Regions from separate parts of the Teredinibacter sp. KSP-S5-2 genome, predicted to be linked through region 3. Evidence: predicted binding sites of a transcription regulator. Region 3 holds the regulator's gene; each other region holds the start of a gene.
The links. The regulator PhoB, encoded in region 3, activates phosphate uptake and scavenging genes when phosphate is short. The targets are predictions, from matches to a motif close to TGTCATAAANNTGTAACA.

Region 1: the regulator PhoB is predicted to act here: its motif matches at 3,871-3,888, upstream of P5V12_RS18510 (spondin domain-containing protein).
Region 2: the regulator PhoB is predicted to act here: its motif matches at 9,223-9,240, upstream of P5V12_RS15365 (TIGR00153 family protein).

Annotation. Positions count from the first base shown of each region.
Region 1 covers NZ_CP120416.1:4,327,580-4,338,744, reverse strand. Annotated here, with positions in the region: gene P5V12_RS18520 (hypothetical protein) at 1-1,209, opposite strand, end outside; gene P5V12_RS18515 (glycosyl hydrolase family 18 protein) at 1,683-3,395, opposite strand; gene P5V12_RS18510 (spondin domain-containing protein) at 3,957-4,652, shown strand; gene P5V12_RS18505 (spondin domain-containing protein) at 4,662-5,567, shown strand; gene P5V12_RS18500 (response regulator transcription factor) at 5,614-6,318, shown strand; gene P5V12_RS18495 (ATP-binding protein) at 6,308-7,822, shown strand; gene P5V12_RS18490 (GIY-YIG nuclease family protein) at 7,864-8,148, shown strand; gene P5V12_RS18485 (DUF3820 family protein) at 8,315-8,542, shown strand; gene P5V12_RS18480 (SDR family oxidoreductase) at 8,952-9,620, shown strand; gene P5V12_RS18475 (DUF3301 domain-containing protein) at 9,755-10,078, opposite strand; gene P5V12_RS18470 (HAD-IA family hydrolase) at 10,268-10,903, shown strand; gene P5V12_RS18465 (efflux RND transporter permease subunit) at 10,951-11,165, opposite strand, start outside.
Region 2 covers NZ_CP120416.1:3,583,755-3,594,919, forward strand. Annotated here, with positions in the region: gene P5V12_RS15330 (hypothetical protein) at 1-316, shown strand, start outside; gene P5V12_RS15335 (hypothetical protein) at 366-1,382, opposite strand; gene P5V12_RS15340 (hypothetical protein) at 1,396-2,514, opposite strand; gene P5V12_RS15345 (EAL domain-containing protein) at 2,847-4,643, opposite strand; gene ercA (alcohol dehydrogenase-like regulatory protein ErcA) at 4,627-5,793, opposite strand; gene P5V12_RS15355 (glycoside hydrolase family 18 protein) at 6,108-6,956, opposite strand; gene P5V12_RS15360 (anion permease) at 7,112-8,398, opposite strand; gene P5V12_RS15365 (TIGR00153 family protein) at 8,433-9,113, opposite strand; gene P5V12_RS15370 (P-loop NTPase fold protein) at 9,406-10,299, opposite strand; gene P5V12_RS15375 (D-2-hydroxyacid dehydrogenase) at 10,301-11,165, opposite strand, start outside.
Region 3 covers NZ_CP120416.1:4,710,910-4,722,074, forward strand. Annotated here, with positions in the region: gene P5V12_RS20210 (PQQ-dependent sugar dehydrogenase) at 1-767, opposite strand, end outside; gene P5V12_RS20215 (GNAT family N-acetyltransferase) at 892-2,064, opposite strand; gene phoR (phosphate regulon sensor histidine kinase PhoR) at 2,126-3,442, opposite strand; gene phoB (phosphate regulon transcriptional regulator PhoB) at 3,486-4,193, opposite strand; gene ubiA (4-hydroxybenzoate octaprenyltransferase) at 4,408-5,280, opposite strand; gene P5V12_RS20235 (HU family DNA-binding protein) at 5,387-5,665, shown strand; gene P5V12_RS20240 (dicarboxylate/amino acid:cation symporter) at 5,746-7,017, shown strand; gene P5V12_RS20245 (hypothetical protein) at 7,157-7,336, shown strand; gene P5V12_RS20250 (class I SAM-dependent methyltransferase) at 7,512-8,582, shown strand; gene P5V12_RS20255 (sugar efflux transporter) at 8,579-9,775, opposite strand; gene P5V12_RS20260 (response regulator transcription factor) at 10,009-10,713, shown strand; gene P5V12_RS20265 (hypothetical protein) at 10,714-11,136, shown strand.

The sequences.
Region 1 (11,165 bases), 380 kb from region 3:
CATGCTACCGTGGCAGGCGAAGCATGAATCGCTGAGCATAATGTTCATACCGTTTTGTGTTGTTTGGTTACGGAAGGTAATTGCAAACATGCCGTTGACAAAATCCTGCTGACCAATTGAAAGTTGAAATGCTTCAAGTGCTTCCACTTCGCGTTGACGGGGGATTCTAAAATCGGTGCCGGGTGTACGATTAAGTGAAAGAGGGAAGTGTTGGTTTATTGCACCAAATACAAACTCAGCCAGTGTTCCACGCCCAGGTGAGCCGTCGCCGCTCCAGCCCAAACCGTGAGGTGTTGGATCGGTATTGGAAGCTCTACTGACAACGACAGCGATGCTCGATAAATGGTTGACAGAACGCATTACAAATTTGTTGGCCAGGTCATCGAAACCGTCGATGTTTTCTTTAATTAAACCTTCCGTGCGCAGTAATGTTGCGTCTTCTAACAAGGCAAGTTGAGGCACTCTTTCGTGAACGAATAATGGGTCGTTACTGTCGAGAGTGGCGATGAAATCCGCATCCAGTGAGAAATTATTTTCTGCACGATGACAGGTTCCGCATGTGCGGCCGTTCCCGCCGAAGGTTTCGTTAAAGAACAGGTGTGCACCAAATTTGACCAGCTCGTCATCGGTTGCGGCAACAGTGCCTTCAGCATTTAGGCTGGCAAAATTACTCGGTTGGTTGAATTTTTCCCGATAGAAACGTTTTTCAAACAAGGTGCGTGCGCCGGAAGCAAGTACACCATTGACGGGATCCACACCGCGTGGTGTGACTATGACGAAGTCAAAGTCAAATTCAACGTTAAAGTTGACGGGTGCAACAATATGTTTGTTGTTGCCGTTAAATACAAACTCCCCCACTTTTATTCGCGTATCAATGATTTCCGGTCTAACTGTTCCATTGCTGCCGACAGTGTTTCTTACTAACCATAGGTCAGCTTGGAGAGTGGGGTCGGTGCTGTTTATTTCGCCGGATGCCTGTTGAGTGGCAAAGTTTAATTCAATAAAACCGGTGATTTTATCGTCTGTCGTATTTAAAAGTGGGTTGTAACCGAAACCAAAGCGGTGAAGATTTTGAAATATTAGGTCGCCGTTTAGGTCGTTTTTAAATTTGTTGTATGCAACTTCGAGGGCATCGTTGTTGTTGGCATAACTTAGAGTGGAAAAAAAAGAGGTAAGTAGCAGGCAAGATAAGGCTATCTGCTTAAACATAAAAGTCCTTGTTAAATTGAGATGTGTGGTTGCAAAATTGCGCGGCAATTCTATGCATTCAATACTGCATGTAAAGTGGGTGATGGGTTTTGAGTTTAATTTTGGCGTGTGAAATAAGAATGTTTTTTAGGTGCTTTTTAATGTAAGCCTGCTTAGTGAGCAAGTTGTTTTGTTTTTGTTTTATTTGAATAAAAAGTAATTTTTTGAGTGTATGAAGAGTTGCTGATAAGAGAATTTATTTAGCGACTATTATCTGGTTAAAAATAGATATGATCGATTCTACTTTGTTCAATAAGTCTGTTTATTATTCTGTATAAATTATATGTAATATAATTGGATTGTTGCCTGCTGCATGGCTTTTAATTGTTTATATAACGTAAACGATCGTTTTGTTTGTGTTTATTTCGAGGGTTCAGATTTTTTGGCCAAAAAAAGCCCCCAAGTTGGGGGCCTTGATCAAGAAGAGGAAATCTTTAGTTACATTGATTATTTAACACACAAGCTGCTACGCCGTTGGAGAAGAAGTAATTCACAAGCTCATCTTCTTTCGCGGACCAAGCCATCACACCACCCAGATTCGGATAGGCTTTCGCTGGTGTGTAGCCACCGCCACATTGCAATGTGCGCAAACATTTAATTGCGGCTTTCACAATCGCGGGGTCGGTATAACCACTTCCAGCAGCGCTTGATGAACCGGAAGCCGGTAAACCAATTACCACTTTTTCCTGCGGTAAACCAAGGTAGCGAGTACCGGTACTGGCAATGTCGAAGCCTTCGATCATGGCTTCTGTCCAGGCGACCAAACCATCTTGTGTTGCAGAATCGAAGAAACGGTTACGGTCGATGCCGGGCATTGAACCAGTGTTGTAGTACTGCATTTGTACCCAGGAAATTTCATTGCGCAACTCATTAATCAGTGGCAAATAAACGCCCCAGTTAATGCTGCCAAGCCAGTTGGTTGGTGTGTTTGCACCGATGGTGTGGGCCGTTTCTGGAGCCATGGTGAGCAAAAAGTCTGGGCCAAAGTGTGCCTTGATTCGTCGAATTGCACGCACCAGGTGATCGGCAGAGTATTGCGGGTTGTCAGCGTGGATCAATGTGTCCGGGTTGGTCGACAAACCTTTTTCGGTATCAATATCGATGCCGTCCAGGCCATATTCTGTTGCAATGGCGATGAAGGAATTAACAAAGTTATCTTCGTGAGACTGGCTGGTCAGGTATAGCTGATCCGCCGCGCCACCGATAGATAGCAAGACTTTTTTACCCTGGGCTTTTGCTGCTGCGACTTCTTCCGGGGTCGGGTTGTTTTGCGTGTAGTCCGCATTGGTAAGCTTTAAACTTCCGTCAGCATTGGTTTTAGGGAAGGCAATGTTGAGCACGTTGTAGTTAGGAATATCAGTCATCACCTGACGAGGCCAATGCCAGTTCTCATAGTAGCCAACCAGTTTTACGCTACTGCCACCGGAGCTTGATGAAGACGAGCTGGAGGAAGAAGAACTACTGCTGCTGGAACTGGATGAAGAACTGCTGGACGAAGATGAACTGCTACTGCTTGAGCTGGACGAAGAGCTGCTGGATGAAGACGAGCTGCTGCTTGAGCTGGAAGAGCTGCTGCAGGTGCCGCCAAGATCCCATGCCATATCCCAGTACAAACCCGTGCCTGGAGCGTAAGCCCAGTCCGCATCGGATGAACACCAACCGGCAATTTCACAGGTGTAGTTTGCGCCTGCATTGGTAACTACTTGCCCTACCGCGTAGCTGGTTCCTGGTACGTATTGAGTACAGGTTGAGCCGCCGCTGGACGATGACGAGCTGCTGGAGGAAGAAGAGCTACTGCTGCTACTGGAACTGGATGAAGAGCTGCTCGAAGAGGAACTGCTGCTGGAGCTGGACGATGAACTGCTCGAAGAAGAGCTGCTGCTTGAACTGGATGAAGACGAGCTGGAAGAACTGTTGCACGCACCATCGAATTTCCAGGCTTCCCATGGGCCGGAGTTGGCTTCCGGGTCATTGCCTTGTGTCCAGTAGGCTGCGGTGTAGCCATTGTTATTATGCTGGACTTGAGCGCCGCCGGAGTAGGCTTGTGCTGCTGCCCAAACGTCACGGCTGCTGCAGTCGATTGCCACAGCATTGACTGCGGTGAGCGCGCCGGTAGCCAGCATGAATTGATACAGTTGTTTTATCATAAATCGCTATCCTTTTATTGTGTTTATTGCGTTACGACTTGGAAAAATCTCGCCAAGGTTCCTGATGAAAAACAAAAAATCTGCCACGTTTTCCAGTGGGTTCCGTTGGGAGGGGTTGTGGATAATTAACAGGTGTTGTGAACTATCCAGATGCTTTATCGAGTGATGCGTGATAATCGATTTTTATTCGTACTTATATATCGACCTATGGTCCAGGCTCAATTTATTCACAAAGCAGCGTTTGTGTCTGTGAAAAACTTCCGTAGATTAACATCCCTTTTGTGGCTTTTATATTGCCTTAGCCTATATCAAGCCTTCTTTGTTACATGCTGATTGCATAGTGTGCATTTTTTCACTCGTAACGTCATTGCGATGCATGCGCCAAATAAGCTACTGCTATAAGTCAAACGTCGAATATAGCAGCATTGTATCCATTTTTTTCTCATTTTGGCTTGGACGTATTAGTCAGAAAATATGTGATAAAAAAGTGATTTTTTTGTGACGTGGTCACGACTTTTCTTTTTTAGACTGCCTGAACTGTATCGGTAAGAGGGTAGTGCAATGACATTCAAAACATTTATTACAGCTTCGCTGTTTGGCTTGGTTTCAGTAAACAGCTATTCGGCAACGGTAGATATTTCCATTACGAATTTAACTCAGGGTATTTACTTCACGCCATTATTAATCAGTGCCCACGGGGATGTGCATTTATTCGAGTTAGGCAGTACCGCCAGCCCGGAGCTGCAGGCAATGGCAGAAGGGGGCGATATCTCCGGGTTGGCGAGTGCTGTTTCAGCATTGGGGGGCAGTAGTGTGGAAAACCCCGCTGCGGGTTTATTGGCTCCCGGCAGTACAGCCATGACCATGAGTTTTGATACCGGAGATCAAAAATATTTGAGTATTTTGGCAATGCTGTTGCCGACCAACGATGGTTTTGTCGGGTTAGATGCATGGTCAATCCCGGAGCAGCCTGGCGACTATACTTTATATCTCAATGCCTATGATGCGGGTACCGAAGTAAACGATGAAATTGTTAATGGTGGTGGCGCACCGGGTACACCTGGAATACCGGCTAACCCAGGCGCTAACGGTGGTATGAATGGAACCGGTGTGACGACCATAGAAAATAATAATAGCGTGCATATTCATCGAGGAAATATTGGGGATACGGATGCGGCAGGTGGAGCGAGCGATGTGGACGCCAGAATTCATCGCTGGTTAAACCCGGTGGCCAAAGTGATTGTGACTGTGAAATAGGAGGTGGCTATGAACGGGCTCGGCACATTAATAAAAATTTGTTTACTGATTTGTATCCCCCTCGCGTTTACTGCATGTGGCGGTGACGACAACGACGATGAAGTGCGCAGTCTGGAGAGCCGTGTTGCTGAATTACAAATGCAACTGGATCAACTGGCTGTGGAAGATACGTCGTTAGCAAATAATTTAGCCGCAATTAATACACGGTTGGAGGCGTTGGAAAATGACGCTACCGTCGCTTCCGAGATTGCGGAAATTCAGATTTTACTGGATGACATTGCAGAACGTATCGCTGCGTTAACGGCGGCAGCAAAAAATATTTACCGTATTACTTTAACCAACCTTACTGAAAATCAGCCACTTGCGCCGGCCGCTGTATTGTTACATGGCGCGGATTATTCGGCCTGGAACATCGGTGAAGCCGCAACAGATGGTTTGGAAACTTTAGCGGAGTCTGGTGATCCAACAGAAGTCATTGCTGAAGCCTCAAATGCGATATCTGCAAAATCTTCGGAAGCGGTATTGGCTCCTGGTGATTCATTGGTATTGAATATTTCGGGCTTGTGGCAAGAGGATTTATCGCTGACGTTGGTGTCAATGCTAGTCAATACCAATGACGCTTTTGCCGGAGCGAATACACTTGCTCTGTCACATTTGCGAGTTGGCGAGCAATTTAGCTATATTGCCCCCATTTACGACGCCGGTACGGAGCGCAATACGGAAACGGCTGAAACCATTCCCGGTCCAGCGGGTGGCGGCGAGGGTTTAAATCGCATTCGCGATGATGTGGCAAATCAGGTCACCATGCATCCGGGTGTGGTTTCTCAGGATGATGGCTATGCGCAATCCGCGTTAGATTCATCCCACCGTTTTGATCAGGGCGCGTTAAAAATTGATGTTGCGAGAATGGAATAAACAATCATGATTAAGGGCAGTTTGTCGCTCTGTTGAAATAGAAATTATGACCGCGAAAGTATTAATCGTCGAAGACCAAGAGGACATAGGTTCACTCATTGCAGTGAACCTGGAGTCCTTAAATTTACAAACAGTACATTGTCGTGATGGTTTGCAGGGGTATCTGGAAGCGCAAAAAAATCAATATGATGCAATTATTCTGGATATTATGCTGCCGGGTATGGAAGGCTTGGAGGTCTGCCAAAAATTGCGGCAGGAGGCAAATTACACGCCCATACTTATGCTGACAGCGAAAAAATCCGAAGCGGATCGTGTTGTTGGTTTAGAGGTCGGTGCGGATGATTATCTAACCAAACCTTTCAGCGTTCGCGAGCTCCAGGCTAGGATCAAAGCGCTACTGCGTCGTGTGGCTTTTCACGAAAATACGCAAACAAATAATCACACCGAAGATTTACTACGGTTTGATGATCTGACTATTGATATTCAAAAACGAAAAATATTACGTAACGATATGAATATTAATGTCACGGCCAAAGAGTTTGATTTATTACTCTATATGGCACGACATCCCGGTACGGTTTATACCCGTGAGCAGTTGCTTAATGCGGTATGGGGATACCAGCACGATGGTTACGAACACACTGTTAATTCTCATATCAATCGGCTTCGTTCAAAACTGGAAGAGGATTCGACCAAGCCCAAATTTGTATTAACCGTTTGGGGGGTAGGGTACAAGTTTTATGATAGCTAGTTTTTTACAGACGCTGTTTGGCCGTATTCTTCTTATCCTGGTGGGCGTGTTCACCATCTTTGGCGTGTTCTCTACACTGCTGGTAGTTAATTCATCGAAAAATTACGAACAGGAAGTGACGCAACGAATTCACCGGGAGCTGGCCCAGCATGTGGTGAATAGTTATTTGCTGTATGAAAATGGCAAGCCTAACTTCGCCGCTGCCAAGGCGACGTTTGAAAATTTAATGATTTTAGGGCCGAACTTTGAATTTTATTTGGTCGACAAGGACGGAAACATCGTCGCGCACAGCGAAAAAACCAATCATGTTGTGCGTAAAACTGTTGACCTGAAGCCCATAAAAGAATTTATTACAACCAAAGGCAATCAAGGTTTAATTTTTGGCGAAGACCCAAAATACCAGAATGTGAAAAAGATTTTTTCCGTTGCGCCAATTATTCAAATGGGGCAAACCTATGGTTACCTTTATGTGGTTATTGGTAGTGAAATTCGGGCGGAGTTGGAAGAACAGTTATGGGGAAGCCAAATTCTCCAGTCGGGAATGTGGTTGTCTATTGGTGGCGGAGCCTTGGCAATTTTGGTGTTGATTGTTGTTATTCGTTTGGTTACCCGACCACTCTCCCGCCTTATGGGGCAAATTCAGGAAATTCGTGAGTTGGGTTTTGAAACCAGTGACGAAGTGCGGGAAAAAATCGAGCAGAATCTTGATTGCTGGGATGGCAATAGTTCAAATGATATTCAGTTGCTGGGTTTTACCTTGATGAAGGCTCTGGAGAAATTGCAGCTACAGTACCAGAATATTGTCACCATTGATGATCTGCGAAAAGAATTGCTTTCCCATGTTTCCCATGATCTGCGTACACCCCTGGCAGCGCTGCTGGGCTATTTGGAAACCTGGGAAATTCAACAGGAAAGTCTGACCAAAGAAAAAAGCGAACAGTATATTTCCACCGCCCGAAAAAGCGCACAGAAAATTGCGGTGCTTATAGAACAGTTATTCGAATTGGCTCACCTGGATGGCGCTAACGTGTCGGTGAATAAGGAAAGTTTTCCCATCGCAGAATTAATTCAGGACGTTCTGCAAAAATTTACTATTGTGGCTGAGAAAAAGAATATTGAGCTGGCGGTAGAACCAAAAGACAGCAGTATTTTAGTCAGTGCCGATATCGAAAAGCTGGAGCGTGTTTTTACTAACCTGATTGAAAATGCGTTGCGCCATACGCCGGAAGGCGGAAAAATCACTGTTGAAGTACATCAGAGTCAGAGTAAGGTGGTGATTCGGGTATGCGATACTGGTATTGGTATTCCAGAAGAAGATTTACCGCATGTTTTTGATCCGCATTTCAAGGCTGGTAATAGTGTGAGAGAGAACACTTCACATGGTGGTTTGGGCCTGGCGATAACCAAAAAAATTCTGGAACTGCATGAGTCTGTGATCAGTGTGCAAAGTAAAATTGAGCAAGGCACAACATTTGAGTTTGCCTTGAACTCGGTGCGAGCATAAAGCACTATGTTTGACATTTGTGGTTAGCTAGTGGTAAAGCAGTGAGTGATTCAGGCTTGTGGTATGTGTATATTATTGAAACAGATAATCACCGGTTATATACGGGGATTACTAAAGATGTTGCGCGCCGGTTTTCTGAGCACCAAGATGTGTTTGCGGGGAATTCCGGGGCCAAGGGGGCTAAATACTTTCGCACCGCCAAACCGGTTCGTATTGTTTTTCAGGAAGCGTGTGATAACCGGTCAGAAGCGACAAAAAAAGAGATTCAGATTAAATCTTTAAGTCGTGCACAAAAACTGAAATTAATAAATCAACATTCCGGGTAAAATTCTGCACGTTTCCATTACTTGTATTCTATGGGAAGTTGTTCTCGAATAATTCTTGTATCCTTTATCTTCTAGCTGGTCAGATGAACGAATTATGCTAACCTAGGCGCGTTACTGGCATCTCTGTCATAAATGAATCATCACACCGTAATATAGGGCTACCGCTATCATTGAGAAACAGCATTTAATAAAACTGGCCAATATGAAAATGCCGTTTGGTAAGTATGCTGGCCGGGTTTTAATTGACCTGCCTGAAGAGTACTTGCTTTGGTTGTCTAAGAAAGGAATGCCAAGTGGTGAGTTGGGCTTGCTACTGGCGCTTGCGTTAGAGGTGAAAATAAATGGCCAAGAGTCCATTCTTGACCCATTAAGAGGCTACCCGACATTGCATTAATTCCTTTTCTGATAGCCTCAATTACGCTTGCTCATTTAATGAGCTGAAGGAGCATTTTGGGGTTGTTCAAGAGGTAAAACATAAAAAGATCGAAACGGCTGATTTCTTTTACTTCGGGCATGGGTAGCGAGTTCATGGTTCACTCCAGCAACTATCTGGTTGTTTTTAATCATTGGTGACCAGATTACAACGCTCTGGCTTAACGAAAACTGAATGCTTTTATTCAGTGACAAAAAAACTGCAAGGTTAAAGTGTGTTCGAAGAGGATAATTGTTCTTGCATCGGTATTTGCGCGACAGGTTTTTTATACTTCTACTTTTGGGGCTAATTTAAACATTGAGTTTCTGTAATCCGCCTTAATATAGAATCCATTACGTCGTGTTTCCTGTTTTATTGCTAAGGGTATGTTATGTCTAGAACTGTATTAATTACGGGTGCCAACAGAGGTATCGGTTTTGCTCTATGTGAGCACTATGTGAACAATGGTGATGAGGTTTTGGCCGTGTGTCGTACACCGTCAGAACAGTTAAGCGCTCTGTCGGGTGTGACCATTATTGACGGCGTGGATGTTTCTGTGGCGGAAGATCTTGCCCGCTTAAAATCTGCGGTCGGGGATAAAAACATTGATATTTTGATTAACAATGCGGGTATTTTGTCCAACGAATCACTGGGTGCAATTGATGTAGAGGCAATTGAGAAACAATTCATGGTCAATGCTATTGCGCCAATTCTGGTTACTGAAGCGTTGATGGCCAATTTATCTGCGGGCTCAAAAGTGGCTATGATCACCAGCCGTATGGGGTCGATTGCCGATAATGGCAGTGGCGGTTACTACGGGTATCGTATGTCCAAGACAGCACTGAATATGGCTGGCGTTTCTCTGGCTAAAGATTTGGCACCAAAAGAAATTGCTGTAGCCTTGTTGCACCCCGGCTTTGTGCAAACGGATATGGTTAACCATGCGGGTGATATTAGTGCCAATACTGCGGCCAAAGGTTTGGTTCAGCGTATCGAAGAATTAACCCTGGAGACCTCTGGTGGTTTCTGGCATTCCAATGGAGAAAGCCTGCCCTGGTAATTTCTCAACGGGCTATTACTTCTTGGGGTTATCGGTATTGGCACTTCTGTTGAGTACTGTGCCGTTAACCCAAGCACTTTTCTTTGTTATTCACCTCATCAAATGGTTGGTAATTCTGTAAAACGGTTATCGAATTAATGCATGTATTCGGTCTTGAATGGCGCGAGTTCAATCGCTTGTACATGTTGGCCGCGTAAACGTATCGACCCTTTGTATCTGTAATCGCCTACAGACGAGAATTCAAAGTTATAGACTCGTTCTACTGTAAATAAAGAATGGCCGGAACGGCGCAGTCTCAGGCGTTGTAGTGTGACATTCTGATCGAGTAACTGGACGCCGGATTTTTCACAATGCAGCATTGCTGATTTTCGCGCTAGCCTGCCGGCATTTATGTGTTGCCAAAACAGGTAGCCAAGCAAGAGCAGGAAAAGTGCTGCTACTAAGTCGTTTATTGTCATAGGTCGCTACCGGTATTCATCAATGTTTTTTATTGGGGCGTAAACTAGAAATCAAAGCCGTTTTTTACTGATGCTTCCCCGGTTGCGATTAAGCCGCCACGGAAGTTATGGTTTATCATTGAATAGTACCACTTATCGTCACTGATTCTCTCTATTCTGGATTGAAGTGACACAAGCTGGGAGTTGTTGATGTATCAGGCATTTATTTTTGATCTTGATGGCACTTTGGTGGATTCGTCGCGGGCGATAAGCGCGGCGATGACTGCCTGGTGTCAGCGACACGACTTGGATCTTGAGCGTGCTTTGCAAGTGTGTCAGGGAACGCGAACAGAGGATTTTGTTGCCGAATTTGCCCCTCATCTCCATGTTGAGCAAGAAGTTAAGCATATTGAGGCGCTGGAAAATGAATACCTGGATTTTGTTGAACCGTTAGTGGGTGCCGAGGCATTTGTACATTCGCTGGCGGGCGGTCAATGGGGCATAGCGACCTCCGGCCCTTACGATATTGCATTCCCCCGGCTAATGAAAGGCAACTTGCCTGTGCCTCGAGTGCTGGTGACTGCGGAAATGGTGAGCCGAGGCAAACCCCACCCTGAACCGTATTTGTTAGCCTGTGAGCAGTTGGGTGTGGATGCGCAAGAGGTTCTGGTTTTTGAAGATTCCGATGCAGGTATTGAGTCAGCGCTTTCTGCTGGATGTGATGTGGTTGCTGTGGGCTATGCGCATTCGGTTAGTCGGGACCGTTTGGTCGCCAACATCACCGATTACGCGGGTCTTAGTGTACAAAACACTGAGCGACTAATCCTGAACGGACTCAGCGAGTAATTTTTTTTGCCAACTCAAGCCATATGCTCATTCAAGCGTGTGGCTTTCTAGTTTTCCGTAAAGCCAAAATCTTCCAGAATGGAATACATCGCTGGTAGGACAACCAGTACCAGCAAGGTGGAAGCGATAAGCCCGAAGCCAATGCTGGTCACCAGAGGAATTAACACCTGAGCTTGCAAACTGCTTTCCAGAAGCAATGGTGCGATGCCGGCGATGGTAGTAAATGAGGTCAAGAATATTGCTCTAAAACGATCGCGGGATG
Region 2 (11,165 bases), 1.1 Mb from region 3:
GGCACATCCGAATCTCCTACCTTATTTAACTGGAGTAGATCGAATAAAAGAGATCAAGTTACGAGAAGTGATTATGCATCCTGATGCCACACCGGTGGATGACATCTGTGAGATCACTACCCAGGGGGACCGAGCATATACAACGAACATTTCTTTAAAGCACTATCCATTTATGCCAGCCACTCGGGTATTTCTCATTGACTTAGTCCCGCAGTTTACGTTTCCCGGCCCATTTGTGAATCAGGCCATTTTAATTTTTGTTAAATGGACAGGCGAAACATGGAAGTACGAATATATTCGTGTCGATGATGTGTAGTTTATATTGCCATCACCACCTCAGTTAGAGGTGGTGATAACCGATGGCACTAATTACAGTCGGGATAACCATTACCATAAACATAGGTATTGCTACCGTTAAAACTATTCCAGTTCGGGCTTTGCCTTAAATTACGCACCAGTGTTTTAGCATCACAATTAGCAAGCGAACCATTATTGGTAATTTTGAGATACCCGTTCGCAGGGAAGTCAACGTTATTTAACGCATTCACATTATTCAAGCTTGGGTTATCATCCAGATAAAGGCTGCCAATTTCCTGCAAACTTGCGAGATTATTAAGATTATAAACCCAGTCTGATTGCGTTATTTTCAGACGACCACCAATAGATTGAATACTACCCAGACCAAACAAGGAAGAGTTCCGTAACTGAATGTCGACATTACTTTCAACTTGAACGAGCTGGCTGAGAAAACTACCACTTACCTCGCCCTCCCTTAAACTGTATTCCAGGCGCCCCATTTTTGTTAACACATCCAGGCCGAAAAATTTAAACGGCCCCCAGATATCATTCGGATGAGTTCTTAAATACAGCTTGCCGAGGTACTCTAACGATTCAAAACCGGTTAAATCATTCAGCACGCCAGCGACTACCTCAAGAGTGCCGTTATGTTTTTTTAGGGCAGGAAACCACCAATGCGCAGAACGTGGACGATTGTTGATAACAATTGAGCCGGATACCGTATGCAACTTGGAAAACTTACCGACATTAAAATACGCACCGGCTTCTAATGATAGTTTTCCACCTACTTTTTCCAACCAGGGTAAATAGAAAATCGTAATTTTATTATCCAGGTCAATTGTCAAATTACCCGTTACCTCTTTAACGCATCGATACTTTTCAACGTCCGCCGCGGTATTTAAAGTAAGGTTACCTGTGTGAACAGCATTGTGCACGCTTCTACGAACATTACATTCCTTGAGGTAATCCAGGTCCAGTATTGGAAACAGGATAACCTGCGGATTTAGCTGAACAATCTCACTATAAGCAGAAGCACCGGTTGTTATAGAACAGAGTAAACTCAGAAGTATGAATACCTTTTTCATGTTTGCTTCTCCTTTAGCAACCGGATATAGAAACGACAATATTGGGGTTTTTGCTCTGCATGTGTTGCACAAAGCTGGTTATTTCATTACAACTTAACTGGTCATTATTGTGTATTTTTAAGCTTCCAGCACCAACAATGTAGACATCGTACAAGCCCTGCAAACTGGTGAGCATTGGGTTATCTTCAATCGTTAAACCTCCAACCTGAGGCTTACCCACGCCAGATGTATTTTGTAAGTCATCCAACTTATTTAACGAAAAAACGCCACCGACACGTTCGATTTTTTCCAACCCGTTAAGATCATTTAATCCGCTACTGATTGCTGTGGTATTAGTGATAGTCAAGTTCCCCACCACTTCTGAAATACTGCCCAAACCATACAACCTTGGCATATAGTAAGCAGAAATAAACAGGTTACCACTTACAGTTAGGAGCTTTTCCAGAAAGCCGCCATCGGAGGGATCTGTATTGGATTCGGTATTTTGCACGCTACCACCGTAGATATGGTAGTTTTGCAACAAGCTCAAGTTCGCCAGGCCATTTAATAAAATATTGTTATCCTGAGTTTCATTTTGCAACTCTAGCGTTGTCAGTTCAGTTAATGCATTCTGCCCATTCAAATCCACATTATTGGTTCGAAAATGCACTTTGAGCTTTTTGGCTTTTTTAAGGTATGGCGTATCAACATATTCCAGGTTATTACGCATATCCAGAATCACATCACCACCAACCCAGGAAAGCCGGGGAAAATACACTTCATCCAATGGGTCTTCCCCGATAACATGAAAATCCCCCGACACCCAAGTCAGATAGGGCACAGACACCTGAAAGAAACGATTATCTATCGCGCGGAATTTATAGTGACCGATATTTCGTCCCGAAGATTGAACCCAACGAACACACCGGTACTGATCAATTTCATTGGTATTATCCAGAGTAAGTTGACCTGTGTGGTAGGAGGACTGATCAACACAATCACGTTTATGCGCGTTGCTTTCTTTCGGCAGAATGTAAAGCACTTTATCCAAAGTGAGTTCGGATTTATTAATTGGTGTAGACAAGTCATAAGTGTTGGCAGAAATGCCAATACTTACAAAAAGAATAAGTATAAAGATCGGTAGACGAATCATAACGACATCCTTGTAATAAAGTATCACGGTAGATCAGTTTAGAGGCGCTATAGTGGGGAAAAACAGAATGCTTTTCGACCTTGTTTGATTAATAAAAAATAAACTTTTTTTTGCCAAAAAACGTCATCAAAAACATAAATTCTGTTATTGACGCCACCTCGCACACACTTTACCGAACACGACAATACCGCTACGTATTTTTTATAATATTCAATACCTACAGGTACATGTCTTTATATACCGGATAGCCGGCACAAAAGGCATAGCCCATAAAAATTGGGAATGATAGAAGATCCAGCACTAAACTGTGCGAGGCTGGAGAAAACCGCTACTTATTGCCTGTTTACATGTTCCAGTTCAAATTGATCCAAACACACAGGTTTACCAAACAAAAAACCCTGGAAGTCGGAGCAGCCCAGAGACGTCAATATCTCTCTTTGAGGTTCATTTTCGACGCCTTCTGCAATCACATTCAGACCGAGGTTATTCGCCAGAGCAATAATAGTTTGAACAATTTTGCTGTTGCTCTTGTCACTGATAATATCTTTAACGAATGCTCGATCGATTTTTATTTGATCCAGAGGTAATCGCTTTAAATTCACTAATGAAGAGTAACCTGTACCAAAGTCATCCAGGGAAAAACGCACTCCCATTGTGTGCAGCTGTTCAATTTTTTCTATCGCGGATTCGATATCCACCAATAGCAGGCTTTCCGTGATTTCCAACTTGAGTTTATTGGGGGGCACGTTTTCCATATCCAACACATGTTGAATATTACTGACAAAATCCACCTCACTGAACTGTCGCGCACTGACATTAACCGCCAGCTTTAACCCAGCAGTGTTTTCGTCAGCCGCCCATTTCCCTAACTGATGGCAGGCTTGCTCAATGACCCAGTGTCCGATAGATGCCATTAAACCGGTTTCCTCCGCCAAGGGAATAAACTGCATTGGTGAGATAACACCTCGTTCCGGGTGCATCCAGCGTAACAGGACTTCGGCACCACACAGTTTTCCAGAACAGTACTGTGCTTGATAATAAAGTTGAAATTGATTCTGCGTTAACGCGTTTCTCAGCTCAACTTCCAACTCTGCCATATTAAACTGTGGCGCAAGTTCACCAGAGTCAAAGAATTTAAACGTATTTTTACCAGACCATTTCGCTTGATACATTGCCATATCAGAGCGGGTCATTACATCATCACTCAAGTCATTTCCATCAAAGGGTGTGATACCGATACTACAGGACGAGCGAAAATTCACTTCACATATAGAGAAGGTTTTCTCAAATGCAGACTGTATTTTTTTTGCCACAACGGTGGCCTTATCAAGCACCTGTTTTTTATTGTTTCCCAAACCTTCCAACATAACTATAAAGTCGTCACCACCGATGCGATAAACCGATTGACAATCCAAAACAGAACCACTTAATCGATTTGCCACCTCCTTCAACATGGCATCACCAATTGTATGCCCCCGCGTATCATTCAGATTTTTAAAATTATCCAGGTCAATAAAGAGCAGAGCTCCCATAAGCTCGCTTTCCTTTGCCTGCTTAATGGCGATATCGATTTTTTTTATGAGCGTTCGTCGATTGGGTAATCCAGTGAGAGAATCAAAATAAGCAAGCCGATGTACTTCTTCTTCGTATCGTTTTTGTAGCGTTATATCTTGCAAAAATGCTTCGAAGGTAAAGCCTTTTCCTTCCAAGGGTTTCAATAACGCATTGATGGACACCACAATGGGTTCTTTGGGAAATTTACGTAAACAGGCCTGAAAATCTTCTATTCTTTTTTCTTTGAGTAGCCGTTGTTTGAATTCCTGGTACTCATGGGGAAAATAGAAAAGTTGCGTGGTGATGTTTTTTACTTTGCTAAGCGCAGCACTTTTGTCAGCATAACCACATATGCGGGCAAATGCAGGGTTTACCTGTAGCAGCTTGCCATCTAACTCGGCGTGCACTATGCCATGTAGTGCATTTTCGAATAGCCACTTGTAGCGATTTTTTTCAACTTCAAGCTCATCCAGTTTTTTAATAAGCTGGGGGTAATAGGTCTTGCGTGCGGACAGGGTGCCCAGCCCGATCAGCTTTGTCAGCTCGTCCTGATTGTCTTTAGAGTGCTTCTTCATAAACCGTTGCAATATCCCGTCGGTTAGACGGCCTTGGGTTCGTGATTAAGCATGGGTCCAAAATGGCATTCGCAGACAGGAAAGGTATATCAGCTTTATGCACACCGCTTACAGATAACGTTTGGCATATTCCCACCTCGGCTTTCAATTGCACAAGCTGTTGTAGCAAGCGAGGTTTGATTTCGTTTGCAGTTAATCCTCTGGTATCAATACCCATTGTTTCGGCAATCACTTTAAAGCGCTCTTGTGCCCGCTCATAATTGTAGGCAACCACATGCTCTAACAACATGGCATTACACAAACCATGAGGTAAATCCAAGTAGCCACCGAGGCTATGGGACATCGCATGTACCGCACCCAGAATAGCATTGGAAAACGCTAAGCCCGCTTTCAATGAGCCGAGCATAATATCTTCACGCAGCTTGAGATCGTCCGGCGTTTGAATGAGTCTGGGCAAACTATTATTAATCAGTTTTATCGCATCCAGCGCGTTCATATCAGTTAACGGCCCGGCACCCGTGGAAACAAAGGCTTCAATGGCGTGCACTAATGCATCAACCCCGGTACACGCGGTCAAAAACGAGGGCATAGTGGTGGCCGTTTCCGGGTCAATGAGTGCCACATCAGGCACCACGGTTTTGCTGATGATGGCAAACTTGGTTCGTTCTTCCGGATTGGAAATAATGGCAAACTGAGAGACGTCAGCAGATGAACCTGCGGTAGTGGGAATAAAAACCAACGGAGGAATGGCGACAGGAATAGTATCGACACCTTTAAAATCGATAATGGGTTTGTTATTGGCGGACACGATGCCAATGCCCTTCGCGCAGTCCATCGGGCTACCCCCGCCAACGGCAACGATGACATCGCACTGGGATTCTCGATATAGCTCTGCGCCTGCCATCACCTCGTGGGTGCGTGGATTAGACGAAACACCGGTAAATTCGACCCATTCCAACCCGGCCTCAGCCAGGCTTTCCGTGACATCCTCCAGCCAACCTGCAGCCTGAACCCCAGGATCCGAAACAACAAAAACCCGCCGGGCACCAAAGTTGCGTGCAAAATTCGCGACTGACCTTCTCGCACCCACACCGAATACGATTTCTGGCGATACAAACTTTCTCAAGTCCGAAACTTGCGCATAGCTCATCCAATAACCTCGAAGATATATCCACGACGCGTGATTCACGGGGTCGGATTCAAGACGAGACAGCACACCTGCTGTAGCAAAACGCGCGAGCAGACGCCTGTTAGAGCCAGTTTCGGCGATGTTTGGGGCACATAGCGTCCAAATGGACTTGAGCCTCTCGTTTTGAAGTAGATCCCAGTACTAGAAGTTTAGTTAACCGCTTGGCAAAAACCATTTTGTTAGATCAAATAACGCAAAGAGAATGGCGCCAAAGGGTGGTATACCCCGCAACGCCATGCCCCACCGCCCAATCTAAACAGTGGTGTAAAGACGTGTTATTTCAGCCCCAGAGCTCTACCAACTTCTCTGGCCCAGAAATATTGCTGATCACTGGAAAACTGCCAGTTCATCATACCGCCAAAATCCCCCTGAGCTTTCAGCGGTGTTATTACCTGCTCCACAATAGTTGCAATGGGCAAATACCCGGAACCGGCATCATGCTCGGTTACTGGTAAGCCAACCAGTATTTTCTCAGCGGTGATACCTGGCAAGGCCGAGAAAGCCTTACAAGCGGCAATAATTTGTTCAGGGTTACTACTCCAAGGGTGGTTGTTATAAAACTGCACATTCAACCAATCAATCAGCAAGCCAACTTCGGCCATCACTTGTATGTACCCATCCATACCACTGCCCTGCTGTAAATAGGGTGGCTGCGGCGCATGACTGATCACAAACTTTTCGGCAGGAAGGGATTCTCGAAGATTCTTGGTCAGACTGATCAGAAAATTCACACCACTGTAACCTGCGACACCAGTGAATGCCCCGGTATCCTCCCAATCGATATCAACGCCGTCCAACTGATTCTCTTGCACAAAGTCGGCAATCGATTTGGCCAACTCGTCTTCATGCCCGACCAGAGCCTGATATGCCGCAGAAGACATTTCGCCGCCGCCAAACGAAATCAACACTTTCTTTCCCGCTTCATGTAACTCTTGTATCGCCTGCCGGGTAGTCGAGGTAAGCGAGGTCGATGTGGCTGCGATCCCACCACCAAGCTGCCAGTTTAATGGTGCTTCCGGCCGAGAAAATATGAATGCGAGTATCACATCGGTGTATGGGAGAGATATCGCCTGATCGAGAGATTGTGAGCCGTTGTTGTAATAAGTGACTAACCGTGTATTCATGCCAAACCTCCAGAGGGATGGTCTCAATGGGTATGGCAATTAAGCTAGCCTATAGGAGAAAGGCACGTGTGAATTTTCGTGCTTATATTTTTTGCAGGGCAAAAAAAAGGCGGGTTACCTTACCCGCCATAGAAACATATAGACTTTAAATGGACTTAAGAGAATAAGCCTTTAAAGAAAAAGAAGAACAGAATTGCCAAACCTGCACCTGCCGGAAGAGTTACGATCCAGGACAGGAAAATGGTTCCAATCACACGCAGGTTAAGTGCACCAATACCACGAGCCAGGCCAACTCCGAGTACCGCACCAACCAATGTATGAGTGGTCGATACCGGCAAACCAAAGCCAGAAGCCAATACCACTGTACCTGCAGCACCTAACTCAGCGGCAAAACCACGGCTTGGGGTAAGCTCTGTGATTTTTTTACCGATAGTGGCAATCACCTTCCAACCGTATGTTGCCAGACCAAGGATGATACCCACACCACCAACCAGCAGAATCCAACCTGGCATGGCTGTTTTAGCAGCAATGGTTTCTGTTTTTAGAACGCCGTAGATCGCGGCCAATGGACCCACCGCATTGGCCACATCGTTCGAACCATGAGCAAAGGCCATAGCACAAGCGGTAAACACCATAAGAACGGCAAACACCTTTTCCACATTGGCGAAACGACTACCGTGGCCACCCTCTTTAACCGGCAAGGATTCTTCTTTGATTTTTGCCAGGAAGAAAATACCAATACCTGAGACTAATAAGCCGATAACAACGGCGATGCCTGCCTGTTCTATAAAGCTGAAACTAATACCAATATCTTTAAAGACATGTTTTAGACCCTTAATCAGAGTCACCATCGTAATCAGGAAACCGACAGCAAACATGTAGATAGGGATATAACGCTTCGCTCTCTGGAAGGGGTTTTCGGTATCAAGAATAAGGACTTGCACGCTACGGAACAGCAGGAATGATATCGACCCGGCGAGCAGCGGGGAAACAACCCAACTGGCCACGATTTTGCCCACTTTAGCCCAGGCCACCGCTTCCACGGAGATACCAACAGCAGCAAAACCAACAATCGCACCAACAATGGAGTGTGTGGTCGATACCGGCCACCCCATAATACTGGCGATAAGCAGCCAGGTACCTGCCGCGAGCAGAGCGGAAAGCATACCGTAGATGAGATATTCAGGAGCATCAACCAGCAACGAGGGATCGATAATCCCTTTACGGATTGTTGAGGTCACTTCACCACCAGCCAGGTATGCGCCGGCAAATTCAAAAAGCATGGCGACAATGATCGCTTGTCGAATAGTGAGCGCTTTTGATCCTACTGAGGTGCCCATAGCGTTCGCTACGTCATTAGCACCAATCCCCCAAGCCATAAAAACGCCAAATATACAGGCGAGTATAAGAAAGATTTGATAATTCTCTGCGATAAGAGACATGATAGTTAAACCCTAGTAATGACAGATCAGCTCATTATTTTGCGAGCAACAATTGTAAACGACTACCTACCTGCTGAGCTCGATCGGCCAGATCACCTACCCACTCAATAACGCGGTACATAAACATAACACCCACTGGAGGAAGCTCATCCTCCAACCCAAATAGCGTTGAGCGAATAGCAATCTGTAATTCGTCAGTTTTATGCTCAACAAGATCCAACTCATGAATAAGCCGACCTACGATATCCAGTTCTTTGCCACTGAAACCGGTTTCAAGCAGCTCATCCAATTCTTCAATCGCTTTCAGCGCGTGCGTAGAGGTATCTACAGCAGAGGCAACATATTCTTTCATTGGAGCGCGCAAGACTTCCGGGAAGACCATCTTCCGCCCCAGCATAATGCCAGCGATATCTTTCGCTCTGTTTGCAATTTTGTCCTGAACAGCCAATAGCTGAAGTAGGTCTGTGCGAGGCACAGGCAGAAACAAGCTTTTGGGCAAGTCCAAACGCAATTGCTTCTTAAGTACATCTGCCTGATGTTCTAGCTCTGAGATTTCCTGCTGAATGGCTTCTGCCTTGTCCCAATCATTCGCACAGGTGGCTTCAAAAAAAGCCGTGAGTTTGGCTGCAGCCTGAGTAGCAACAACCATGTGCTCCTGCATAGGTTTAATTGGAGATTTTCCGAACAAATTCTCCAGAGGATTGATTATAGCCATGAAAATTATCTCCCAATTTCAGACGACGGGCAGTATAGAAAAATTATCGAGCTTGTACAGCTTTTTTGCAGTTTTTTTGCACAAATATTAAAAAAAGAATTTTCTACTCTGTAATAAATATGTAATACAAATATTGTATGTATAGTGCAGGTTTTATTACCTTTGATTTTTAGCAAAAAAACAGCGAGAAAATTCATATATTCAATCTCGATGTCAAACACAGACACATATACATGCTAAAAATTTAGCACACATTTTCTAACGTATATAAGCTTATTTTTGTGTAAAAATATTAACCGCTATCATCCTTGATAATAAGCTGTGTAACGGTATGGTCTAAATCCAACTGTATATACACATCACACAGAAGTGGCATAACAGATAAATTATGTTGGGTAATACGTTCAAAATATGGGACAAAATTATTAATCTTTTCTTTCGCAGAGAAATACGCAGTTTTATCCAGTTGTTTTTTTTCTTTTGATATCGTTTTAATTTCTTGCTCAAGACGCCATTTATATACAGACTGAATACAAGGCACCTGGATAAAAACAAGCATATCCAGCAACTCAAATAACTCGGCATATTCCGCTGTCAAATAATCATTTACTGTCTGCCGCCAACGCCCATCGATATCTTTCTCTTTTTCCAAATCATTTATTGGTTCAGTTAATTCACTTTGATACTGCGGCACACTGCCAACACACCAGCCTTCAAACAAAATGAGGTCTACCGGACCTTTAACTCTTTCCCATTTCGAATCCGGCAATCGATCATCAATCAATTTGCTAAACTTGGGTACGGCCACCACCTCATCAGCATCAAGTTTTTTTAATCGGTGAAGAACATCCAAACCAAGCTTAACATCATGTGTTCCCGGCACACCTCGAGTAGCAAAAAGAGGATGAACACTTTCCGACTTTATTTTTCGCTCATGCTGAGTAAGGTATAAATCATCAATTGATAAAATTGCTGTATTCCACTGATAGTTTTCCTGTAAATAATGCTTTAAATAATCAGCCAGTGTTGATTTACCCGAACCCTGTGCACCGTTAACCCCTATTACAATCGGCCCTTCACCTTTTTTTTGTCGAATCCATTCTCCCAGACGGGAATAAAACTGTACGGCAACAGACTCAAATACCGAAGGCAATTTGTGTTGAGAAATAAAGTTTTGTATGGCCATGCTAAACCACAAGGTTGGTTGGTTTATTGTGAACAAATTGTTCAATATTATTCATAACCTGATCAGCCAGAACCTGCATTGCTTCCTGACTTGCCCAGGCAACGTGAGGAGTAAGAATGACGTTGGGATATGCCGCTAATGCCATAGCCGTACTATTTTTCTCCGGTGGTTCCTGTGGTACCACATCCAGCCCCGCACCGGCTATCCACTGCTCATCTAAAGCCTGTTTTAACGCTTCAAGATCAACGACACCACCACGGGCGGTATTAATTAATAACGCGTTTTTTTTCATTTGTTTTAAATTATCGAGATGAATAAGATGCTGGGTTTGCTCGGTTAGCGGGCAATGCAAACTGACAATATCTGACTGAGCAAGCAAGGCATCCAGAGGTACTGACCGGGCAAAAGGCAACTGATCTCTACCGCTCAAACTGTGGTAACAGACATTCATACCAAATACTTTTGCAACCTGAGCAACGGACTGGGCAATGGTACCGGAACCGATTATTCCAAGCTGATTTCCCGCCAACTCATGTATTGGCTGATTAAAATAGCAAAACTGGTTTTCTTCCTGCCAACGCCCTCGATTTAGCTCATCACGGTAGAGTGCTAGCTGTTTTCGCAACCCCAGAATCATGGCAAAAACATGCTCACACACCGTTGTTTTAGCGTAACCGCGGACATTACAAACGCTTATCCCCCTTTGTTTACAGGCTTCCAAATCGACAGCATTAGTCCCGGTTGCCGCGACCACAATCAATCGCAGATCAGGCAACTGATCAATAAGCCGTTGATCGATCACCACCTTATTAGTGATGCATATGGTTGCCCCCCACAAGCGATCCAGGGTTTGCTCAGGGGAGGTA
Region 3 (11,165 bases):
CCTATATACAAATAACCATCTTGACCAAAGTGGATGGCGCCGCCGTTGTGATTTCCTGCCGGTTGTGGAACACGCAAAATGACTTGCTCTGAACTGCTATCGAAGGCGCTTCCAGTAAACGTAAAGCGGGATATAGTGGAATCGCCATTGCTGGTGTCATCGCTATAGTAAAAGTAAACATACCCGTTACTGGTAAAATTGGGATGTATGGCCATGCCCAATAAACCCATTTCCGATTGCACCCGAACCTTGTTGCTTAGGTCCAGAAGCAGTGTGCTGGACGTGACATCAGCTCTGTTTTCAAAGCGATATATTTGCCCGGTACGCAAAAAATAATAAAACTGCGTGTTGTCGCCCGGTGCTTGCATCAGGCCCAGGATTTGGCTCATTGAACCAACGCCAGTGAACACAGGTTCAATACCAATCGTCGCTGTACTAGAGCCAGGTTGATTCGGTGCAATACAGCTTGAATTACTGACACGTTCCAACGCACCACCAGATGAACTACTGCCGGAACTACTTGATCCAGAGCTGTTTGAAGATGATCCTGTACTGGAACTGGAACTGGAACTGGAACTGGAACTGGAACTGGAACTGGAACTGGAACTGGAACTGGAACTGGAACTGGAACTGGAACTGGAACTGGAACTGGAACTGGAACTGGAAGGTTGAGCTAGGCCGCTGCTTTTTCCGTTACAGGCGACTATCACAAAACATAATAAAAAAACGGATAGCGCCTTAATTCTGCGTAAGAAATTATCGTTCATGATAGTGAACCAGATAAATAGGAAGTTATCGAGTGCAGCGGATACTATCACAGTCATTTTCAGTGAACACAGGTAAAAGCGAATGGCTTATACCATTTCACAGTATTCATAAATCAAATGAGAATTAGGGAATTGTTTTAAACGGAAGGTAATTACTACAGTCCGTGATATAGCGTTTTATTTCCTTAGCTTCTTCATTCACAAATTGATGAATGGCATGAGAAAATTCAGCGTGGCGAATCCAGTGGTACGAGCAGGTTTCAATTGGAGTAAATCCTCTTTGGATTTTATGTTCTCCCTGTGCACCGGAATCGAAGCTGTGTAAATTATTTTCAATGCAATATTCGATACCCTGGTAGTAGCAGGTTTCGAAATGCAACCCATTGATATCTTCGATCGTTCCCCAATAACGCCCATAAAGTGTGTGGGAATCCATAAAATAAAGCGCCGCTGCAAAAAAATCGGTTTTCATTTGTTTGTGTGCGGTAACTAATAATGTTTGTTTTGGCAACGCCGAAGCTGCCTGCAGAAAAAATTCCAGATTTAAGTAGCCATCGTGACCGCTGCGTTTTAAATAGGTGTCGCGATATAAAAAATAAAAGCGTTGCCAGTCTTCGCTGGATAATTCCGATGCCTTTCTTCGTTTGAATATGATATTTTGCGACAGGATGTCTTTGCGTTCTTTTTTTACGGATTTACGTTTGCGTGAGTTAAATGTGGTAAGGAACTCATCAAAGGTTCGGTAATTGTTATTTTGCCAGCGAAATTGGCAGCCTATGCGTGTACTAAAACCATTTTTGGTTTTCGACGGGAAATTGCTGGGAAATAAACAATGAAAACCGCTGGCGTGAATGTTTTCTGCATGTTCCTGTATCTTCCCAATGGCAAATGAATAAATGTTTTCCTTTTCATCTCCGGATACAAAAGGTGCAAGCCCAAACCTGGGGCCGACGGATGGGGTAAAGGGGATGGCATTCAGTAATTTTGGATAGTACTCCAAACCATAACGTGCATAGGCGTCCGCCCAACTCCAATCAAATACATATTCACCGTAAGAGTGATATTTCAGGTACAGCGGCATGGCTGCAATTAATTCGCTGTTATGAAAAACCAACAGGTGTTGTGGTTTCCATCCGGTGGTTTCTGTTGTACAGCCGGCATTTTCTAATGCAGCTAAAAATTCATGACAAATAAATGGATAGGGTTGGGTTTCATTATCGCTGTGATGAAACAGGGCGTTCCACTCACTGGCTTTTACCGCGTTTATTGAATCGATAAATTGACATTGTAAGTTCAAACTGGCACCTGTTGAGGCCGGGTTTACCTGTGGGCGGAGCTATAACATAGATCACGGATGCTTAGCTGACAATATCCATATTGTGTTCGACCAGGCGGTCGAGAGGAAAATGACAACTGAAGGTACTGCCCTTACCCAGTTTGCTTGAAATTTTTAGATAGGCATCGTGACGTAAAAGCACGTGTTTGACGATGGCTAAGCCGAGACCGGTACCGCCGGTTTTAGTTGCGCGACCGCCGTCGACCCGGTAAAACCGTTCGGTCAATCGTGGCAGATGTTTCGGATCAATTCCGGCGCCTGTGTCGGTCACTTCAATAACAAACTCGTTTTCGAGAATATGCGTAGCCACACTAATATCGCAGCCATCGGCAGAATACTTAACCGCGTTAAAGACCAAATTGGAAATTGCGCTTCGTATCTCTCTCTCGTTGCCAAGAATGACAATATCGCTCGCATCCTTTGCATGGATATTATGATTCCGCTCTCCAGACAGGGCTCGGGCGTCTGCCAATATGGATTCAATAACGGGAAGTAAATCGACCGCTTCCTGACGAATATCTCTGTCATCCGTTTCCAGTTTGGTCAGGGTAATTAAATCGTTCACCAACGCCGTCATACGTTGACACTGATCTTGCATCTGACTGAACGCACGTTTCCATACATTGGGAATTTCGTCGTTATCGGCCAGGGTTTCGATATACCCGCGAACCACGGTCAGGGGGGTGCGTAACTCGTGTGATACGTTAGCGACAAAATCCTTGCGCATTAATTCGAGTTTGAACACGCGGGTAATATCGCGAACGATGACCATGCGTTCGCCAATTCCAAACCGGTGAACCTGAAATTGTAAATGCTGGCCTGACAGGCGAACGGATTCCAGTTCTATCGGTTCGTCGTAATTACCCCCCTCAAAATATTGGATAAAATCCGGGTGACGGATAATGTTGGTCAGCTTGTGGCCCAAGTCTACTTGCCGAAAATCGAATAGCCGTTTGGCGGCCTGGTTCCACCACTCAATGTTGGAGCGGCCATCAACCAGAATAACCCCATCGGTAAGGGCCGAGGTCATGTCCTGAACGCGGCTTACCACCGCCTGAAGGCGTTGCTTGTCTTTTTCGTAGCGGTTACATAGCAGAATTACGTCATCGGCAATTTCGCCCCAGATGCCGTTTAATGTGTTCTTCGGGGCGGATTTACGTCGTGTGGTGAGTACCCAGCTTTCCAGTTTATGCAGGTTGTAGAACAGCCAGGCGATATAGAGCAGAAGGCCTATAACCAGAGAGACGGCGAGTTTTTCAATGCTTACGCCAATAAAAGCAACAACCGCGAGGTAAAGAATTAACCACCGCAGTTCGGTTTTCAGACCTCTGCGAAACATACTGCCCAATTATCGAGGTGAAGAGCATATTCTGCTCTGAGTATTAATTATTAGGCACAGACACTTTATTGGAGAATCGGTAACCTGCCCCGCGTACAGTTTGAATAAAACGGTCATGTCCATCAAGCGATAAGGCTTTACGCAAGCGTCGAATATGGACATCCACTGTACGTTCTTCCACATATACATTACCGCCCCAAACGTGATCGAGAAGCTGGTTGCGAGTGTATACGCGCTCTTGGTGAGTTAAGAAGAATTCTAGCAGACGATACTCTGTTGGACCCATTTGGACAGGCACGTCGTTAATAGTGACTCTGTGGCTACTTGGGTCAAGACAAAGGCCATCAACGCGAATAGGTTCACCTGTCGATAAGGTGTCCGTGCGTCTGAGTACCGCTTTCAGGCGAGCCACCAACTCCCGTGGGGAAAAAGGTTTGGTGATGTAATCGTCAGCACCGACTTCGAGCCCTTGAACTTTATTATCCTCTTCACCTTTTGCGGTAAGCATGATGATGGGTAACTCGCGGGTGACTTCGTCACGTTTCAAACGTCGTGCTAACTCAATGCCGCTGGTGCCGGGTAGCATCCAGTCGAGTAGAACCAAGTCTGGCTTGCGGTCGACGATCAGGCCGTGGGCCTCTTGCGCATCGCCTGCTTCCAATACGGAATACTCTGCCATTTCCAGAGCCACTCGGAGCATGTCGCGAATCGGGGCTTCGTCGTCTACTACTAAAATCGTTTTTTCTGCCATTTTACCTAACCTGGTGAATAGACCAGGCTTCCAATAGTTGCTTACTAAGAAGTTAAATCTGGGTTGGCGCAAGATTGCTTTTGTTGTTGCTCCAACACTTTAGGTACGCAGATTAAATAAAGCTTTTGTTGCCATTTTATGACAGCGGTGCTCAAGTTGCCGTTTAATTACAGAAAAAATGGCTCAGGCAGGGGATATTTTCTGTTTTTGTGCCCTATATGCCTGTAATAGGCCCGAATGTCTTGTCCAGTACAATACCGATAAAAATCACCATGCCAACGTAGTTATTGTTCAAAAAGGCCGTAAAACAGGCCTGTCGGTTCCGATCGCGCACCAGATATTGCTGATAGGCAAAGAAGCCCGCACATATCACCACAGAAAGCTGATAGATGAACCCCAGCTCGAAGCGACTGCCGATCATCATCAGTGAAACAATGGTCATGACTTGCAGTATGCCGGTAATGGCTTTGTCGCTATCACCAAACAATACTGCGGTCGATTTGACCCCAATCTTAAGGTCATCGTCACGGTCAACCATGGCGTAGAAGGTGTCGTAAGTTACCGTCCAAAGCACCACGGTGGTATACACCAGCCATATGCTTTCCGGCAGTTCGTTTGCCTGGGCAGCAAAGGCCATCGGCACAGACATGGCAAATGCCGCACCCAATACCACTTGGGGCAGGTGGGTGTGGCGTTTCATAAAGGGGTAGCAAAAGGCGAGCGCTACCGCAGCAAAAGACAACTGAATGGTAAGTTGATTAGTGAGCAGCACCATGCCAAAAGCCGTTAAGGACAGCACCAGAAACAGGATAAAGGCTTCACTGGCGGAGACTATGCCGGTTACCAGGGGTCTGTTGGCGGTGCGTTTTACATGGCCATCGACTTTACGATCGGCAAAGTCGTTAATCACACACCCTGCGGAACGCATCAGTACACAACCAAGGGTGAAGATAATCAATATGTCTATGCGCGGAATACCATCCGCAGCCAACCAAAGTGACCAGAGCGTCGGCCATAGAACGAGATAAATCCCGATGGGTTTGTTTAGCCGGGTCAGGTTGAGATAAGCGCTGATTTTCTGTTTCACGGTGCGGTCTTTATCATTTTTTTGAGTTATATCGACGAATGAGCCGTTGTAGTCCGAATTTTAACGTATTCTTTTAGTTGTATCTCAATTTACAAGGTCCGAGTTTATGCATAAAACCGAATTGGTTGCTGTTGTTGCCGAATATTTGGGCATTTCTCATAGAGAATCCGACAATATCATTGCTTCCACATTAGAACACATGACTGACGCGCTCGCGCGCGGGGAATCCGTTAATCTGATTGGTTTTGGGGCGTTTTCCGTGAAATCTCGTGCGGAACGAAAAGGAAGAAACCCCAAAACAGGGGAAGACATTACCATTGCTGCGCATAATCAAGTAGTCTTTAAGCCTGGTAAGGCGTTGAAAGAGATTGTTCAGCCGGCCTAGATAGCCGTAGTGACGAAGCTTTAATGATCTTTAACTTCCTCGCTGAAGTGCAAAATAATAATTAAGTAAGGAGAGAAGGAATGAAGTTACAGCTTCATTGGCAGATCCTGATATCCATCATTTTAGCTGTGGTTGTTGGTACGGCTTTTGAACCAACCACAACGATTTTTTCCATACCGTTACTTAGCATTTTTGAATTTCTTGGCACACTTTTTCTTAACGCATTAAAAATGGTGATCGTGCCTCTGGTGTTGTCATCCATTATTTGCGGAATGTCGGGTATTGGCAGTGGCGGTAATTTGGGGCGTCTAGGTGGAAAGACTCTGGCGTTCTACATGATTTCAAGTTTGCTTGCCATCTTAATGGGCCTGTTTCTGGTTAACATGATTCAACCAGGCATTATTGGTGGCGAGCCAGCGAAGGAATTACTGGGTTTAACGATCGATGGGCAAGTTGAACAAAAGCTGGAAAGCATCGGCAATCGCGGGGCAGGAGATATTGCAGAAGTTTTTTTACGGATGGTGCCGCCCAACATTGTATTTGCAGCAGCGCAAGGGCAAATGCTTGGTTTAATTTTCTTTGGCATTTTATTTGGCTTTTTTATGCTGAAGATAGAAAACGAGCATAAAAATATTATGATCGGTTTTTGGCAGGGTGTATTTCAAACCATGATGTTTATCACCATGTTTGTTATGAAACTCTCGCCATACGGTGTGTTTGGCTTGGTTGCAACAACAGCCATTGCAACAGATTTTAGAGAGTTAATGGAAACAGTCGGGCTTTTCTTTTTGACTGTGGCTATGGCCTTACTTGCGCATGCGCTGATTACTATGCCGATCTTGTTAAAAGTGCTGGGCAGAGTGAATCCGGTAAAACAAATTAAAGCGCTCTCTCCCGCTATGCTCACGGCATTTTCTACCGCATCCTCATCGGGTACATTGCCGGTGACGATGGAATGTATGGAAAAAAATGCAGGGGTGTCGAATAAAACAACCTCTTTTGTTTTGCCCCTGGGGGCAACCATTAATATGGACGGAACCGCACTGTACGAATGTGTTGCGGCAATGTTCATCGCACAAGCGTATGGTTTGGAGTTATCGTTTAGTGTGCAATTTACTATTGTTGTAATTGCATTACTGACGTCGATTGGGGTGGCTGGCATTCCATCCGCCAGTCTGGTTGCTATCACCGTAATTTTGTCTGCGGTCGGTTTACCTTTGGAGGGTATTGGATTGCTGATGATTACCGATCGGATCCTCGATATGATGCGTACCACGGTCAACGTCTTTAGTGATAGTTGCTGTGCCACAGTGATTGCTCGTACAGAAGGTGAAGAAACTTCGCTGCAGTAATCACCTTAAATGCCACAGGGAATAATTGAATTTTTCAGTGCGGGTAAACGTTTTTTTATGGGCGTGGTAAATAGCATTGTTATCATGGTGTGAGGAATATCAACACAATCTATTACAAAGAATTGATTGAGACTGTTACATGGCTGCCTTTATATTTCATGCCAAAATAATTTTGGGTGGCGTTTTTCATCATCATGTTTTTGATCAAGGGAAATTCCAAACATACTTTGCTTTAGAGTCGAGTTTTATTTGCGGACTTAAAAAAACTAAGGCAGTTGCCGGTTTTTTTTGTCCGGCAATTGGCTTCAATAGCCATTAAGCAGATATGGCCTGTTTATCATTGGATAGAGTTGCTGTTTGTTGTTTGGCTTAGTATATTTTTGCCGCTTGGTTAGATTTGCGTTGGGTCAACAGTTGAAGGCTTTCTTCTTTTGGTGGCCTGCTGACTCGTCTACTATCATCAACCCCTTTTTATTTGTGAAAATTATAAAATCATGGCTGAACTCTATACTAGCGACACAAAATCTGCTCTGGAAGCGATAACTGATGCACATAAAATTGCTTTTGCTCCCTACATCTTCCAGGCAACGGTTGCTTTGGATGGGTTAGGCATTCTTGGGGCAGTGGATCAGGCCAAAGAGGAAGGGGTATCGGTTGATAAGGTTGCACAGCAGCTGGGCCTGTCGCGTTATGGTGTGAGTGTGTTGTTGGATGCTGGCCTTTCGATAGGTTTGGTTTACAAACAGGGCGGTGCGTTTAAGTTAACCAAAGCCGGCCATTTTTTGTTGCATGATCAGATGACTCGCGTAAATTTCGAGTTTAGCCGGGATTTTAGTTACCGTGGTTTGGAAAAACTGATGTCCTCGATTCAAACGGGTGTGCCGGAAGGTTTAAAAGAGTACTCCGAAGAGAAAACCATTTACCCGATTTTATCTTCTTTGCCAGAACCGGCCAAAGCGAGCTGGTTTAATTTTGATCACTACTTTTCTGACAGTGCCTTTCCAGAAGTCTTGCCTATTATCTTCGAGCAGCCGGTAAAGAGATTGCTCGATTGTGGTGGTAACACTGGAAAATTTGCGCTTTCCTGTGTTGCATACGATGAAAATGTCAACGTCACTATTCTGGATTTGCCGCAGCAATTGGCGTTAATGAAAGAAAATATCGCGAATAAAACGGGTAAGGATCGGATAGATGGGCAGCCATATAATTTCCTGGCTCTGGAAGGTGGCTTACCTGAAGGCGCAGATGTTATTTGGATGAGCCAGTTCCTGGATTGTTTTTCAGAAGAAGAAATTGAGCGTATTTTGAAGAAAGCCGCAGCGGCCATGTCTGATAGTACGCGTCTTTGTATTCTGGAAACCTTCTGGGATCGACAGAATTATGAAGCCGCGGCACTAAGCATTAATTGTACATCCCTGTACTTTAGTTGCTTTGCCAATGGCAACAGCCGTATGTATGAGTCCGACGTATTTAAAAATATAGTGCAACGCGCAGGTCTGACTATAGATAAGTCCATCGACCATATCGGTAAAGGCCACTCATTGGTGGTATGCCGTAAAGCTTAAGCGGCATTGAGTTGGGCGCTGCGGTGCCCAACTGAGCTGTTCATGGTGATCAAAAGAACGAGTGCAATTAACGCGACGAATATGTTTACGGCATACACGGAGTGGTAGCCGAACCATTGAGCAACCACCGCAACAACACTGCTACCGATTACATTCCCCGCACTGATTGTATTTACAAACATGGCTGAGGCTGTACCGGTCTTCCCTGGCATCATATTCTGGAACCAGGTCATACCGAGGCCGGCAAGCGTACCGATAAAAATGGCATTAAAAATTTGTAGGGCGAATAGCTGCCACAAATCTGTTGCGAAGAAAAATCCGGCATAAAGCAATGCAGCGCAAAATGCGCCTATTCTGATCATTACCAACAGCGAAAAACGGCTGGCTAACCATCCGGCGAGGATCATCACCGGTACTTCAAGTCCCGCTGCGGTACCGTATATCCAACCGGCTTGGCTGCTTGGCGTTGCCATGGATTCAGCGAGAAACAATGGCAAACAGATTATGTAAGTCTGGTTGGCACTGTAGAGCAGCGCAAATGCCAGAATGGCAATGGTGAGGGTTCTGTTGCGGTTTGCGGCGGGTTGCAGCGGTGGTGTGGTGACACGCTGGACTTTAGGTAAAAAGGCCAGACCGCACAGGCCCACAGCAAAATAGCAAAAACCGACCAGAAGGTAATGGTACTTGGGGCCCAGCAGGGTAAATAAGTAAAAACCCAGCGGTGGGCCGCCAACCCAGGACACCGCTACGCAGGCTCTTACAATAGAGTTAAATAACGCATTGCGGTCTGGATGGAGAAACTGGTCGGCATATTCGCGGGTGATTGCCAGCATTTGTGAGGTAGACGCCAATGAAAAAGCAAAAAATGTTAAGCCTGCGATTAATACCAATACATAGCTATCGGCAAAAGCAAAAGTAATACAGGCCAGGGCACCACTGCTCATACCTATAAGGATGATATGGCGTCTGTCGCCAAGTTTGTCTGACCAATGGCCAACCACTTGCGCAAACACAATACTGGTGGCCGACATGGCGACGAAGAAGCTGCCAACCAAAAAAGGCGTTACCTTTAGGTGTTCGGCGAGATAAACACTCAAAGTGGGCACAATAAGCGCGAATAGGCCGCCGCCGAAGAGCGATACTATGCACATGATAAGAGAGTACTTTGAATAGAGTGTTTGATATTGCTGCACGAAAGTGTATCCGCCTGTTGTTGCGAGGGAGTCGAGTTGATTTTAGTGTGAAATACGCTACAGCAAAGTGTAGCTTGTGAAAATGATTGATTTTGCGAAAGATTTCAGCCACAAATACAGAAAACGGGGAAACTTTAAAGAATGTTTAGTAAAATCCGGGTGAGTTTTGGGCTGCATCGAAGATGATCTTGCGTCTAACATTATGATATTGAAAGTAGAGCTGGGGAATGGGCATGAGTGTCAGAATCCTACTTGTTGAGGATGACCAGAAGCTGGGAGAGCTTCTTCAAGAGTATCTGGATAACCAGGGATATATCACTCGAAGAGAGCAGGATGGAGAAGAAATTCCCGCTGCGATTGAAGAGTTTCGACCAAACCTGATCATTCTGGATTTAATGTTGCCAGGGAAAAATGGTTTTGATGTATGTAAAGAGGTGAGAGATACCTATACCGGGAAAATTCTGTTTTTAACCGCCAGCGAAGATGATATGGACCAGGTTGTTGGCCTGGAGCTTGGAGCTGATGACTTTGTTAAGAAACCGGTTCAACCTCGCGTGTTGTTAGCCAGAATTCGTATGCTTATGCGACGAATTGAGTCCCATCCCGGCGGTGGCGAGCATATTCAACAGTTGGTATTTGGTGGTTTATCAATAAAGAACAATACCCGTGAAGTGTATTTGCACGGCAAGCAAGTCGTTTTGACCCCGGCTGAATTTGATCTTTTATGGTTGCTTGCGAACCATGCAGACGATGTCTTAAGTCGTGACCAATTGTTTAAAGAACTGCGGGGTATTGAGTTTGATGGGCTGGATCGTTCTGTTGATACCAAAATAGTCGCCCTGCGGAAAAAATTGGAAGATAACGGGTCAATCGCAAGAAAAATTATCACTGTACGGGGTAAAGGCTACTTATTTGCATCCGATGCCTGGAATGAGTAAATGAACAAACTACTCATTGTCCTGATATTTCTTCTGCCCGTATCGGTATTGGCAGAAGAAAATGGGTGTGAGTTATTTATTTCCGGGGAACCGTTTGAGTTTCGGTTTGAAGGACAAGACTATTCCCTTCAAGGGGCGTCTGAGGCGGGAAAAAATATTCAATGGGATACGAAAATCCCTCCTCCATTGCCAATTGATAAAGCAAAAAAACTAGCCATAAAGTATTTGGCTGAAAATCCCGTCAGTAAGCTTGAGACTATTTTATATTCTGTCCAAATTGACAGCATTCAATGTCACGCTTCTGTTCTTCCTGTGTATTTTATGCGTTTTGTTACCGTTAAGAATAAACTGCCACAAGAAGACTATTTTTTAGCTGTCGCGTTTGATCAGTCCATTTTTTCCGCTGTTAAAAAAACAAAGTAAAATTTTTTGGATAAAAAAAAGGGAGCGAT